3 regions of the Mesorhizobium sp. B2-5-7 genome follow, and region 2 is predicted to be linked to each of the others. Evidence: predicted binding sites of a transcription regulator. Region 2 holds the regulator's gene; each other region holds the start of a gene.
The links. Region 2 encodes LexA, which represses DNA repair genes until DNA is damaged. Its sites were predicted from a motif close to TGTTCNNNNTGTGTTCNG; they were not measured.
Positions count from the first base shown of each region.

Region 1: the regulator LexA is predicted to act here: its motif matches at 2,306-2,323, upstream of FJ543_RS22905 (DUF3072 domain-containing protein).
Region 3: the regulator LexA is predicted to act here: its motif matches at 1,528-1,545, upstream of FJ543_RS28525 (sel1 repeat family protein).

Region 1 covers NZ_VFUO01000005.1:385,749-389,846, reverse strand. The annotation lists gene FJ543_RS22920 (EF-hand domain-containing protein) at 73-582, opposite strand; gene FJ543_RS22915 (DUF4112 domain-containing protein) at 959-1,408, opposite strand; gene FJ543_RS22910 (YidB family protein) at 1,415-1,888, opposite strand; gene FJ543_RS22905 (DUF3072 domain-containing protein) at 2,063-2,272, opposite strand; gene FJ543_RS22900 (hypothetical protein) at 2,425-3,345, opposite strand; gene FJ543_RS22895 (hypothetical protein) at 3,461-3,781, opposite strand.
Region 2 covers NZ_VFUO01000001.1:782,971-787,068, reverse strand. The annotation lists gene FJ543_RS03800 (GntR family transcriptional regulator) at 25-798, shown strand; gene lexA (transcriptional repressor LexA) at 1,208-1,951, shown strand; gene FJ543_RS03790 (ComEC/Rec2 family competence protein) at 1,945-4,098, opposite strand, start outside.
Region 3 covers NZ_VFUO01000008.1:154,232-158,329, forward strand. The annotation lists gene FJ543_RS28510 (AMP nucleosidase) at 1-172, opposite strand, end outside; gene FJ543_RS28515 (hypothetical protein) at 290-484, opposite strand; gene FJ543_RS31615 (hypothetical protein) at 525-680, opposite strand; gene FJ543_RS28520 (DUF2147 domain-containing protein) at 889-1,230, opposite strand; gene FJ543_RS28525 (sel1 repeat family protein) at 1,669-1,935, shown strand; gene FJ543_RS28530 (branched-chain amino acid ABC transporter substrate-binding protein) at 2,363-3,484, shown strand; gene FJ543_RS28535 (acetyl/propionyl/methylcrotonyl-CoA carboxylase subunit alpha) at 3,566-4,098, opposite strand, start outside.

The sequences.
Region 1 (4,098 bases), on a different contig from region 2:
ACCGTGCTCCGAGCCATCTCCTGTGGGCCCTAGCTTCAGACGTCGAGCAGGCCGAGGTACAACCTGTCGGTGCTAACGTCGGTCCTGGTCTCCTCCGGGACGGAAAAAGGATTGGAGTTCCTGCATGTCGACGCTTTCATCGCCGTCCTCGTCGACAGCGTTGAAAATTCGCCCGATGAAATCCTGAACCTCCGTCCGCGACAGTGTACCATCACCGTCGGTGTCCATGATGGCGAACATGATCCTCATTTTGGCACCCTGCATCATATCGGCTCCCGCCCTGCGGCCGTGCTTCATACGTCCCGTATCACGATCGCTCATCTCGTCGTCCTGAAGCCTTGGGCCCCTGTGTCGCCAATCTGCCTCGGGGTCTCGATCCTTTGCTGTTTTTTCCTGCAGCATCTCATCCATCATCTCGCGCATCATTTGGCGCATTGCTTGCTGGTTCTGTCCGGCTTCGTCCGCCGTCCGATCCTGGGCTGGTGATGCGGGCTTGGGAACATCCGCCGATTGCGCAAAGGCGGACGGGGCGAGCATAGCGAACGCGGCCGCCAATACTGTAGTCGTGAATGCTCGTGTCATTGGGTTTCTCCATTAACTGCCACGCCGACCACCCGGCGTGCTGTCCAAACCAGCAGGTCGGTTCATGGTTCCTAGGCATCGGGCGCAAAAGCGGCCTAGCTCCGATTATCTCAGCAAAGCGCTGGCTGTCTCTGTCGGAATCGACCTTACCGATCACCTGATCGCTGCGCAGATTTGCCAGCGGCGCAACAAAGATCGGTCTTCACCGATTTTGCCGAACTAATTGAACCCACATCGACAAAGGTGGCGCAGATTCCGCAGCCAGTTCCGAGAGTGCGGCTGGATGAAACATTCCAAGTTGGCGGCAACGGCATCGTCTCCGGCCAACACCGGCCGCTTCCCGGTCGCGAACGCCGCGTGGGTGATGCCCTGCGAACTACCGTTCAGCAACCTGACGGCTTAGATGGCCACGAAGCAGGCGGATGTTGCGGTTGTTCGACTTGTAGTAAACATCGAAGATCGATCCGAGGACGGGCACGCTTCCCAAGACGGTATCAAACAGCACATTGCCCAACATCCGAGCAACCAACAGCTTCCCAGCGCCGCATTTGCGGGCTCGCAGCACAATGTAAGCCGAGATCAACCCGGTTGCTGTATCTCCCAGCACAGGCACCAGGCCTACCAGAGCATCCAGTCCGAACCGAATTGGCGTTCCCGGGATTCGCCAGCGCGAATCAAGCAGCACTGCCAAGAGGTCGAGCTCGGCGATTGCCCTCGCAGTCTGGCGATCCACAATAGGCGTTTCGCTTGTCCCTACTTTCCGGCTGCCATGGCTCGCTCGATCCAATCTCCTCGGTTTCGCACCTCTCCAGTCCGCTTCCGTCATGTGGAATTAGCTTTGTATCGGCCGGGAAGGCACGTCGTCGAGCAGGTTGGGCTGGTCTGGGACTTTTGTTCGGTGGTCTGCTGGGAGGGTGCCGTCGGGGGTCATCTGGTTAACCGCATCGGGCAAATCCCTGGTAATCCTTGCAATCAGCTCCTCGCGCGAGAGGCCGGTCTGGCGGGAAAGTGCTTCCAGTGTCTGAGCGTCAATCGCCGTTTCCACCTCGTGCGCCTCGATCGGCTGGTTCGGCCCAATGCCAACCCAGGAGTCCACCTTCGACCCGGCACCTGCATTTCTAAAGCGGTCAAGAATATCGCCCAGCGCGGTGCCGGATAGGCCCTTCGACACCTGGTCCAGTATCCCGCCTTGCGGATTATTGGGATCGCGCTCTCCCGCTCCGCGGATCGCCTCCGCGATCTTGTCGCGGTTTTGATAAGCCAAAACCCCCAGCATAGCGATCGCAAGTCTTCCTAGATTGGCCACTCGTTCCTCCTGTGGTTTCGAACATGGAGAAGGTCTCGCCCTGCCAAAAGTTCCGCGATTGCCAGCAATATCAGGAAGGGCTTGGCAATCCCGACCGCTCCCCAGCCGACCATGAGGCCTGCCCGCGCGAGACGGAAGGTCGAGACGGTAAAGACAGAGCGCCCGAGCCGGTGCTTAAAGTTTCAGCTTTGCCCTCAGTGCATCTATGCGCTTAGACGCCTCTGCCTTGCTGAGGTTGTCTGCAAAGCTTTCCTGATCCTCAGCCTGCTCACACAGGGTTTTCAGATAGGACTCCTGGGACGGCGTCATCGGGTCGCCACCACTCACCCATTGGTCAGGATCTTTCTCGACGTTTGCATCGGTTTTTGCGCGCAAGTCTTCCATTGCAATCTTCTGTCGTAGCCTAGGGAATGCGTTTGATCTCTTTTTGTTCCAATCGTTTTCTCAAAGCTGAGGCTCGCTTAGGTTGGGCTGGGGTGTCAGGCACGGCGGCGGCCAGCATGCGCGAGTGACAAAGCAAGAAACGGCCTTCCCCATTAAGCGTCAGCTTGCAGTTTCAACACGAAATCCCTCAATTCGTAACCGCCCGCCATATCCGCAACAGCTATGAACTCATTTTGGAGTCGCTGGAATATCGTGGCCTGTGACCTGCCATCGAGTTCATCGGCACTTCGACCCAAAACCAGCAAACCGCCATCGACAACTGTCTTTGCCACGGCGGTTACCGCGCGTTCGATTTGAAGACGAGGAAAGTTCCTCGTCCCAAGGGCGTTCATCACGCGCACGACGTCATACCGCACTGGCGAGGGCGAAAAAAAATCATCTCTGGTTGCCATGAAGCGACCGTCAGACTTCGTCTTTGCAATGACATCGGGATGAAAAAGCGACACGCGAGTTCGCGTTGCAAAGCTGGGGGACAACAGCCAGGCGAGAAACTCATTTGCCTGCTTGCTACGCAATGCGATAGCACCCAGCGCTACCTGAAGGACAACATTGTCGCTGTCGTAAAAGACCCAGCACACCCCTTTCCGGGCAGCGCTAATCTCATCGTAATAGTCGCTTGCCGTCAGCCTGACAGGACGCTCCTGGCTTAGCCTGTTGAACAGTTCCAACGAGGTGATGCCGTCAGAGGCCGCCATATCGTGAACGGTGACTTCCTTATCCACAGGTAGCCGTCGAGTGGCCGATATGATGGCCGCATCCAATTCCAGAAACCGATCAGGCCGAGTTGTTTTCGAAGTGAACGGCCCAGCTGGCATAGACGCCAATATGCGCTTTCGCTCTTTGGCATTGGGCGTCGAAAGCAACCTTGCAAAAGACGGCGCTAATATTTGCATGGACATCCGCCTTAGCACGCGGCAGGCTGCCTTTGAAGGCGAAGGTTTGAAACTGGGGCTGTCCAGCGCGATGGTAAAGGGCAGGGAAACCGCGCGAGGGAAGCGAGCGTGGTAGCTCAAGACCGATGTGACCTCTGCTGCGCTATTCGATCATCGTCATGAACTAAATTCGGTTGCCTTCGTTTAGCAATTGGAAAGAGGGCGGGCAGCTTGATGCTCAGTCGACATCGCAAGTTCATTTTTTTTCAAAACAATCAAAACGGGCGGAACGAGTTGCGAAATCGTGTTGTCGCGATTTTGCGGCCCCAAGGACGTAATCACCTATCTGCCGCCGCCCGATGAACGGCTGCGTCAAAGCTTGGGAGGACGTCCTGAGCAGCACAATCGAGAAGCGTTCCACAGACGATTGGCGGGAAGGTTGCTCGGCGGAAGACGGAAACGTCGATTCAACCACAATATCTCCGCGATCGAGCTTCGGGCCGTGCCTTTGCCACTGCCGTCCCACCGTCTGCGTCCGGCAGTACTGTTTCTTCAGCGCCGCCGGCGCCATCGGCATGGCCGTCCATCAGCTCTGCCGAAACCGGATAGTCGCCAATCGCGGTGCGCACCGCCGGCTTGAATCACTGCGTCCGACCGTGCCCAGGCCGCGAATGGAAGGACTTGTCGAGTGGCGGGTAGCGTCATCCAGAAACTCTTCAGGTTGCGCCGGCGTCAGTCGAAGCTTGGTCCTTAGCAGCTTTCCGAGTTGATCTCGATGTAAGCTTGGCGGAGCCGGTGCGCATCAGATAGGCAATGCCAAGCGCAGCGGCGTTGTCGGCTTCTGTTGCGCTGCGCCGATACCGAACCGCCGCCCACAGCGAGGACGCGCGGGCT
Region 2 (4,098 bases):
TCGCCAGACGACGGATTGATCACCATGCTGAATGAAACGAGTTCCACAAAAACGGAAGCCGCCTATCAGCTGTTGCGGCGCGACATCCTGACCACGCGCCTCATGCCCGGCGCCCCGCTCAAACTGAGTGCGCTGCGCGGCACCTATGGCGTCGGCTGGACACCGTTGCGCGAAGCCCTGTCGCGGCTCGAGGCCGAACGCCTGGTCACCGCAATCAGCAATCGTGGTTTTGCCGTGGCTCCGGTGTCGCGGGCCGAGCTGGAGGATCTGGCACGCGCCAGGATGGTGGTCGAGATACCCCTGTTCCTCGAATCGATGGAAAAAGGCGGCAGGGAGTGGGAGGATGCCGTGGTCACCGCCCACTACCGGCTCTCGCGTTGCAAGACGGCGGTCGACGATCCCTCGGACGCGGCCGTCGACAGATGGGACGAGAACCACGAGGCTTTCCATGCGGCGCTGCTGAGCGCCGCCACATGCGACTGGCTGTTGCGGTTCCGCTCGACGATCTCGGATCAGCTGCGCCGGCATCATCGCTTTCTTGGTCTGGCGCCGACACTGCGGGCCGCGGCCGGCCTCAAGGATGGCTATGAAGAGGCAATCGAAGCGCTACGCGAAGCGATTGCGATCGAACACCATACCGCGATCATGGAAGCGGCGCTCGACCGTGACGTCGAGCGGGCCAAGGCGCTGATGACGGCGCATATCGGCTACACACTGCACGTCTATGTCCACAGCGAAGACAGCGGCGCTACCAGATACGCCGCTCGCGCCGGCAGCTTGAAGGCGGGTTCGGGATAACTTCAGCGCTTCCGCGACGCCTATTCGAACGCGCTGGCCGGAGTGCGCCGAACGCCCCGATCCATGGCCGCCCGAAGCTAGCAATCGTTGGCATTTTGGTTTCGTTTCGTTCCGCGAATAATGGCTCCGCGAATTATACGTCCCTCCGAGGAGAAGCCTTCCAACTAACTGATGCCAAAGCCTCGTCGGCGGATGGGCCACAGGCCATTAACCAAAACGATTTCAATGCGCCTGCCGACGGCGGAAAGGACTGGTTGCCGCCCGCCGTCGCGGGCAAAAAACTTCAGACCCCTTAACAAATTCATTAAACTTTAAACGGTTGCAGAACACAACTGGAACAGATAGGGTTTGTTCTGGGTTTGTTTTTCGATTCTGGTTCAACCTTTCGTTCAATGTCTTGGGGGCCGCCATGCTGACACGCAAGCAACATGAACTGCTGATGTTCATCCACGAACGGCTCAAGGAAAGCGGGATACCGCCTTCCTTCGACGAGATGAAGGAAGCACTCGATCTTGCCTCCAAGTCGGGGATCCATCGCCTGATCACGGCCCTGGAGGAGCGCGGCTTCATTCGCCGGCTACCCAATCGGGCGCGCGCGCTGGAAGTGCTGCGGCTGCCGGACTCGATCGCGCCGGGCCTCAATGCGGCAAAGAAGTTCTCGCCAAGCGTCATCCAAGGCAGCCTTGGCCAAGGCAGTCTCGGACGCCAGATCAGGCCGGCCGCTGCGCCTTCGCGCCTGCCCGCGGCCGGCAACGACGACGACGCGGTTTCAGCCGTGTCCATCCCGGTCATGGGCCGTATCGCCGCCGGTGTGCCGATCGATGCCATCCAGCATCAGACGCATTCGATCTCGGTGCCGCCAGACATGATCATGGGCGGCGAGCACTATGCGTTGGAGGTCAAGGGCGACTCGATGATCGAGGCTGGTATCTTCGATGGAGACACGGTCATTATCCGCAATGCCGACACGGCAAGCCCGGGCGAAATTATCGTGGCACTGGTCGACGAAGAGGAAGCGACACTGAAGCGGTTCCGCCGCAAAGGCGCTTCGATCGCGCTCGAGGCCGCCAATCCAGCCTACGAAACGCGCATTTTCGGGCCGGACAGGGTCAAGGTACAAGGCAAGCTGGTCGGGTTGATCAGGCGCTACTGAACCGGCTTGTTATCGGGCTTGTCGGGTTTTTTGTACGGCGGCAGCCCCCTCGCCTCGCGTGAGAATTTTCGCTGTTCGTGCCAGGGCCGGTATGGTCCGTCGACGGCAAATGCGATCGCGGCCCGGGTCGTGGCCGACTGGGAATTGAAGAAGACGGCAGCGCTTCCCTTGCGGGCGAGCTGCCGTTTGGTGACGACGAGAACCAGTGGATTGTGGCAGGCGTCATAGGCGGTTGCGTCATTGACGATGATCAGGTCGGCGAAAGCGCAGGCTTTCCAGGTGGTCTTGCGGTCCTCGACATAGGCAATGATCGCGCCGGAAGGGTGCCTGGCAAGGCACAGGCCTTCGCGGCAGTAGAAGGGCGATCCCGGCGGCAGGTCGGTGGGACTGGCAACATCGAATTGCCTGTCTGTCGTGTCGAACATTTCCGGTTTGACGATTGTTTCGGAGATCAGGGCGCGCTTCCAGTTGTCGGTTGCGAATTCGTTCGGACGTTCCCGGTTGACGGCCAGTTCGCCATTGCCGATCGGCAGCGCGACCAGCCGCGCATCTTCCGAGATCAGCACATCGGGCGCGCGTGTGTGCGACACAGTCAACAGGCCGGCGAGCGCGAATGGCAGCGCCGCGAGCCGCAGCCATGTCGTCGCCATCGTCGCGATAACCAGCGCGACGGTGACCAGCAGCACGGATTGCTGCGAAATCAGCCCGACTCCATCGACCGGAGAGCGCTCCGATATCCACGCCGACACGGCGATCATTGCTGTCAGGCCCTTGCCCATGAGGTAGAGAGCCGGCCAATCCAGTCCGAATGGCATCAACAGCGCGCTGGCGACGGCCAGGAACATCACGACCGACACGATAGGCATCACGGCCAGATTGGCGAACAGGCTGAGCGGCGATACCCGCTGGAAATGCCAGATGGCAAACAACGCCGTGGCGCTGCCGGCGATAATGGACGTCATGGCCAATCCTCCTGTCGCCAGCAGGAATTTTCGCGTCAGGAACCCGGGCAGCGATCGCTTTCGCGGCGGTGGCCGCGTCTTTCCCGCACGGTGATCGGCCCAGCCGGCATAAGCGCCAACCAGGGCCGCGGTCGCGGCGAACGACATCTGAAAGCTCGGGCCGACGACCTCGTGAGGCGAGACCAGGATGACGGCGATCGCCGAGATCCCCAGATTGCGCATGGTCAGCGCAGCGCGATCGAAGAAGACGGCAATCAGCATCACCGCCAGCATGATGAAGCTGCGTTCGGCGGCAACGACGACACCGGAAATGATGAGATAGGCCGCGATCGAGAACAGTGCGGCGGCGGCCGCGTATTTCTTCACCGGCCGGCGCGCGGAAAAGTCTGGAAACAGCGCGAAGGCACCACGCAGCAGACCCATGATGGTGCCGGCCACAAGCGCCATATGCAGTCCCGAAATAGAGATGATGTGATAGATGCCGGTACGCCGCATCGCTTCATTGATTTCATCGGGTATGCCGGCGCGCACGCCGACGATCAGCGCCGCCGCGATCTCGCCTTCAGCGCCGCCGACGCTGCCCCTGATGTGGTCGGCGATGGCTTCGCGGGCATTTTCGATGCCTGAAAAAAGGCGAGCCGATAGCGGCATCTCACCGTCGTCGGCGGAAACAACCGTTGGATTGCCGAGAAAGAAGCCGCTGCCGCCGATGCCGGCGAAATAGCTGTCGAAAGAGAAGTCGTAGCTGTCCGGCCGCACCGGGCCGGTCGGCGGCAACAGTTTGGCGTAGCCTGTGATGAGCGAGCCGGCGGTCATTCCCGGCGGTATCTTGCGTGCGGAAAGCCGGACCCTCTCCGGCGCATAGCGCAGTTTCGGCCGGGCGGTCGAAATCACGTCCATGGTCAGCCGGATGCGGCCGCTCTCCATCTCCTCGATCGAGACCACGCGGCCGGTCAGTTGCGTGGAGATTTCCGAACCCAGCATCCGGGTTCCGGCTCGCCATGTTTCGACCTTCGCCGCGAGCAGGCCCAGCGCGCACAACAGCACTGCCATGAGACACAGATGGGTTTTGGGCCAGGAACGCGAGACGAAGGCACAGACCGCCATCAGCACCACGACCGCGACGGGCTTTGCAAAGTCGGGCTCGGACGCCAGCGAGAAATAGGCGATCGCCCCAACGGCCAG
Region 3 (4,098 bases), on a different contig from region 2:
TGACGCCGATCTCGGGGTAGAAGGCCCGGTAGCGCTTGCTGCTGTCGCCGCCGGCGGCTAGGGCCGCGAAGGAATCGCGCAGAAACTTGGTATTGCGGTCGTAGAGCACCTGCAGCGCGGCAACGGCCTTTTCGGCGTTATCGAAGCTTTGCCGGCCAAAGGGCTCGGGCATGACGACAGATTCGATGGCTTGGGGATAGATTCGCTTTTCCATGGCTCAATATAGAGACTTGGACGGGCGGTTGGGAGGGGGCTCGCCGCCGAAGGCGCTCAAAGCGCGCTTTTTTCTTCAACCGCGCTGCAGGCTGACCAGCAGTACGAACCCGACGCCTGACTTTCTGAGCGCCGGCGCCTCGATCGTCGAGCCGCTATCGGCGCGCATCATCGGCACCGCCAGGACCGGAGCGGCCAGAAGTATCAGGATGAGCGCCGCCCGCGGCAGGAGCCGGAGGGTCTTGGAGAGGTTGGCGGCGATGCGGTTCATGATCTCTGGGCTTTTCTTTTCGAGGTCCGGGTTCTCTGTTTCAGTGACGAAAATCGGTCGGGCAGGCGAGGTGGCACATTCTGGTGGCGTCGTCCCAGGAGCGCGGGGAACGGCCCGCTTCGGCGACGAGGATGGCGAAGAACATTCCAAACAGGCTCATCAGCAGGCAGACGATGGTGAAGCGGCGAGCAAGCATTGGGTCCGTGTCTCCTTCAACACGCATGACAATGCCCTTACGCCTCTGAACCAGCTCTGATGCCGGCGTTCATCTGCCGTTCAAATTGATTGAAGGGATGTTGACTGGGTTGCGGCAACCAGAATGCCGACCGAGCGCTGCCTGCTCATCGACAGAACGGAAACGGGGCCCGCCAGGCCCCGTTTAGAGATCACACGGAAATGGTCGCTTAGAGTCTATGCCAGGTCTGGCTCTTGCAGATCAGTCCGCCGAGCACGCAACCGCTCATCTTGAGCGAGGCGCCCGACAAGGTTGCCTTGCCCGAATAGGTCTTGTCATTTGCCGGATCGGTGATGTTGCCGGTGTATTTGTTGTCGCCGGCCGCCTTGAGCGAGCCGATGGTCTTGCCGGCATATTTGCCTGATTTGAGCGTGATGGAGAACGAGCTGCTGCCTGAAATGGCAGCGGTGTCGCCGGCTTGCGTTTTCCAGTTGCCCTCGATCGGATCGGCCCACGCCGCGCCGCTCAGGATCAAAGTGGCCGCCAGGGCCAGGCTCACTTTTCGAGACATGTCTTCCTCCCTTTGGATAGCCGGCCGGATGCTCCGCCTCGCCGGTCTGCCGCTTACGCAAACGTAAGCTAATCCAGCTTCCGTCAAAACGAAAGCGGTGCCGCAACGGAAGGCTTTGGCATTTCGAAAGCGCCTGAATCCGCCCTGTCGGCCGGAAATGAAAACGACCGGCGCCTCGTGTTTGTTTTCTAGGGTTAGCAGAGTGTTGACCGCGCGCTCGAAAATTTTCGTCAAATTTGGCGAAAACCGGCTGAATTGCTGGCTTCGTATCCTTAACGAATTTTCGCGTTTACCTCTTGTTTTAGCTTTGTTTTCCTCAAATTAAGCACGCCATTTAACGACGGATTCAAGCCTGCGCGGCATTCTCGAAAGCATCGAAAGAGCGGCCCGGACAAGACGAACGGAGGCAGCTCTCGGGAGCCAGACAGGGGACTAAAAATGGCACGTTTTGAAATGCTTGAAGCAGGCTTCGGCGCCATGGGGGCAACTGCCCAGGCCGACATTCTTTTCGAACTGGGCATGATGTATGCGACCGGCCGCGATTGCGAAACCGACGTCGTTGCCGCCCACAAATGGTTCAACATCGCCGCCATCAAGGGATCGGCCCGCGCCGCCGAGTTGCGCTCGGAACTCTCGGCGGCCATGTCGAAGGTCGAGATCGCCAAGGCGCTGCGCGAAGCCCGCGAATGGATGACCATGCACTGAGTTCCGCCAGACGGGGACGCTCCGGCCAAGACCGCAGAAAGACGGTCGGGCCAACAGGGAAAAGGCTGCGCAGACAGCCAGGCCACGGCCATCGACAACGAGAATGCGGCACGCCGACAGGTCCAAGCCGCGCGACGGACCATGATCCCGAAGACTCCGGTTTTCGGAAGGATCATGGCCAACAGGAAGACAGGGAAGGTGGGTTGGGTTCACAGCGCGGGGGCGCCGGGGAAACAGCCTGACAGGCAAAAAAAGCCACGACCGGCCGGAACAAGGCTGGCGTGGCTTTTTGCGTGGATGAGGCCGCGCAGGCCCAATCGAGTGGCGCCAATGCGCCTAGACAGGTCCGATGAAGGATGAAATTGTCCCGCCTCTCTGGAAGAAGCGCGGCCGGGCGGCCGCGCGTGAGTGGAGGAGTTCTATTGTCATGAAAAAAATGAGTGTTTTGAGCGCGGCCATTTTCGGCCTGATGATGAGCGCGCCGGTCGCGTTCGCCGATGACATCACCATCTCGGTGGTCGGCCCGATGACCGGACAGCTCGCCACCATCGGCGATCAGTTCAAGCAGGGCGCACAGGCCGCCGCCGATGCCATCAACGCGGCTGGCGGCGTCAACGGTTCCCAGATCAAGCTCGACATCGAGGACGACCAGTGCGATCCCAAGCAGGCGGTGTCGGTCGCCAATCGCATCGTCGCCAACAGCGTCAAGTTCATCGACGGGCATGCCTGCTCGGGTTCCAGCATTCCGGCCTCGGCGGTCTATGCCGAAGCCGGCGCGCTGATGATGAGCCCGGCTTCCTCGAACCCGGTGCTGACCGATGCGGCCGCCAAGGCCGGCTGGTCGACGATCATGCGTCTCTATACGCGTGACGACGCACAGGGCGCCTTCATCGGCCCGTGGATCGCCAAGAAATACGCCGGCAAGAACGTCGTCATCCTGCACGACAAGAGCGCTTACGGCCAGGGCGTGGCTGATGCCGTCAAGGCGACCATGAATACCGGTGGCCTCAAGGAGGTCTATTATGACGCCATCAACCCCGGCGAGAAGGACTATTCGGCGCTTGTCACCAAGCTGAAGGATCTCAAGGCCGATGTCGTCTATTTCGGCGGTTATCATCCTGAAGCTGGCCTGATCCTGCGTCAGTCGGCGGAACAGAATTTCAAGTTCCAGCTGATCATGCCGGACTCGATCGCTTCGCCGGAATTCTGGCAGGTTGCCGGCCCGGCCGGCGAGGGCACGATGTTCGTGTTCCCGTCGGATCCGCAGGCAAAGCCGGAAGCCAAGGCAGCCGTCGAGAAGATCAAGGCCGGCGGCTTCGTGCCGGAAGGCTTCACGCTGTTCTCCTATGCCGTGGTCCAGGCATTCGCCGAAGGCATCAAGCGTGCTGGCAGCGATGATCCGGCCAAGGTTGCCGAGGCGCTGAAGAATGGCACGGCGATCAGCACCGTTGTCGGCGACGTCACCTTCGACGAGAAGGGCGACCTCAAGAATGCCAGCTACGACATCAACCAGTGGCATGACGGCAAGTACGCGCCGATCGCGCAGTAATCGCCCTGGCAGTCGGGTACTCCAAGGGAATGGCCGGGTTCGTCCTGGCCATTTCCGTTTGCGGTCCGCGGTGCGCTCCTTCTATCCGCCGGCGGCCGCGGTGGACGCGTTCTGGTCCTCGGCGAACCGCACCAGCACTGTCCCGTCGGTGACCTGTGCGCCTTCCCCGGCGACCTCGGCGATCACCCCGTCATGCGGGGCGGCGATGGTGTGCTCCATCTTCATCGCCTCGAGGATCAGCAGAGGTTGTCCTTTGATCACAGCGTCGCCTTTCGCCACGCGCACAAGCTTGACCAGGCCCGGCATCGGTGCGCGCAGGCTGCCGGTGGCGGCGGCCGCTTCATCGCTCCTGGCCAAGGGGTCCGGCACCGCGAAAGTATAGCCGACGGCGCCTTCGAACACCGTGATGTGGCCAGGCCAGCGGGCGAGGCGGGGAACGGCGCGAAGATCATGCAAATTGGTGCTGTCATAAGGCGCATCGAGCGCCACCTGGAAGCGCCCGTCCGATCGCACTGAAATCCTTGCCTGAATGGCTTCGTCGCCGAACGTCAGCCGCATGCGCTGCGCCCCGCCGTGGAAATGCGCATAGCCGGCGAGTGATGACCATGGGTCGT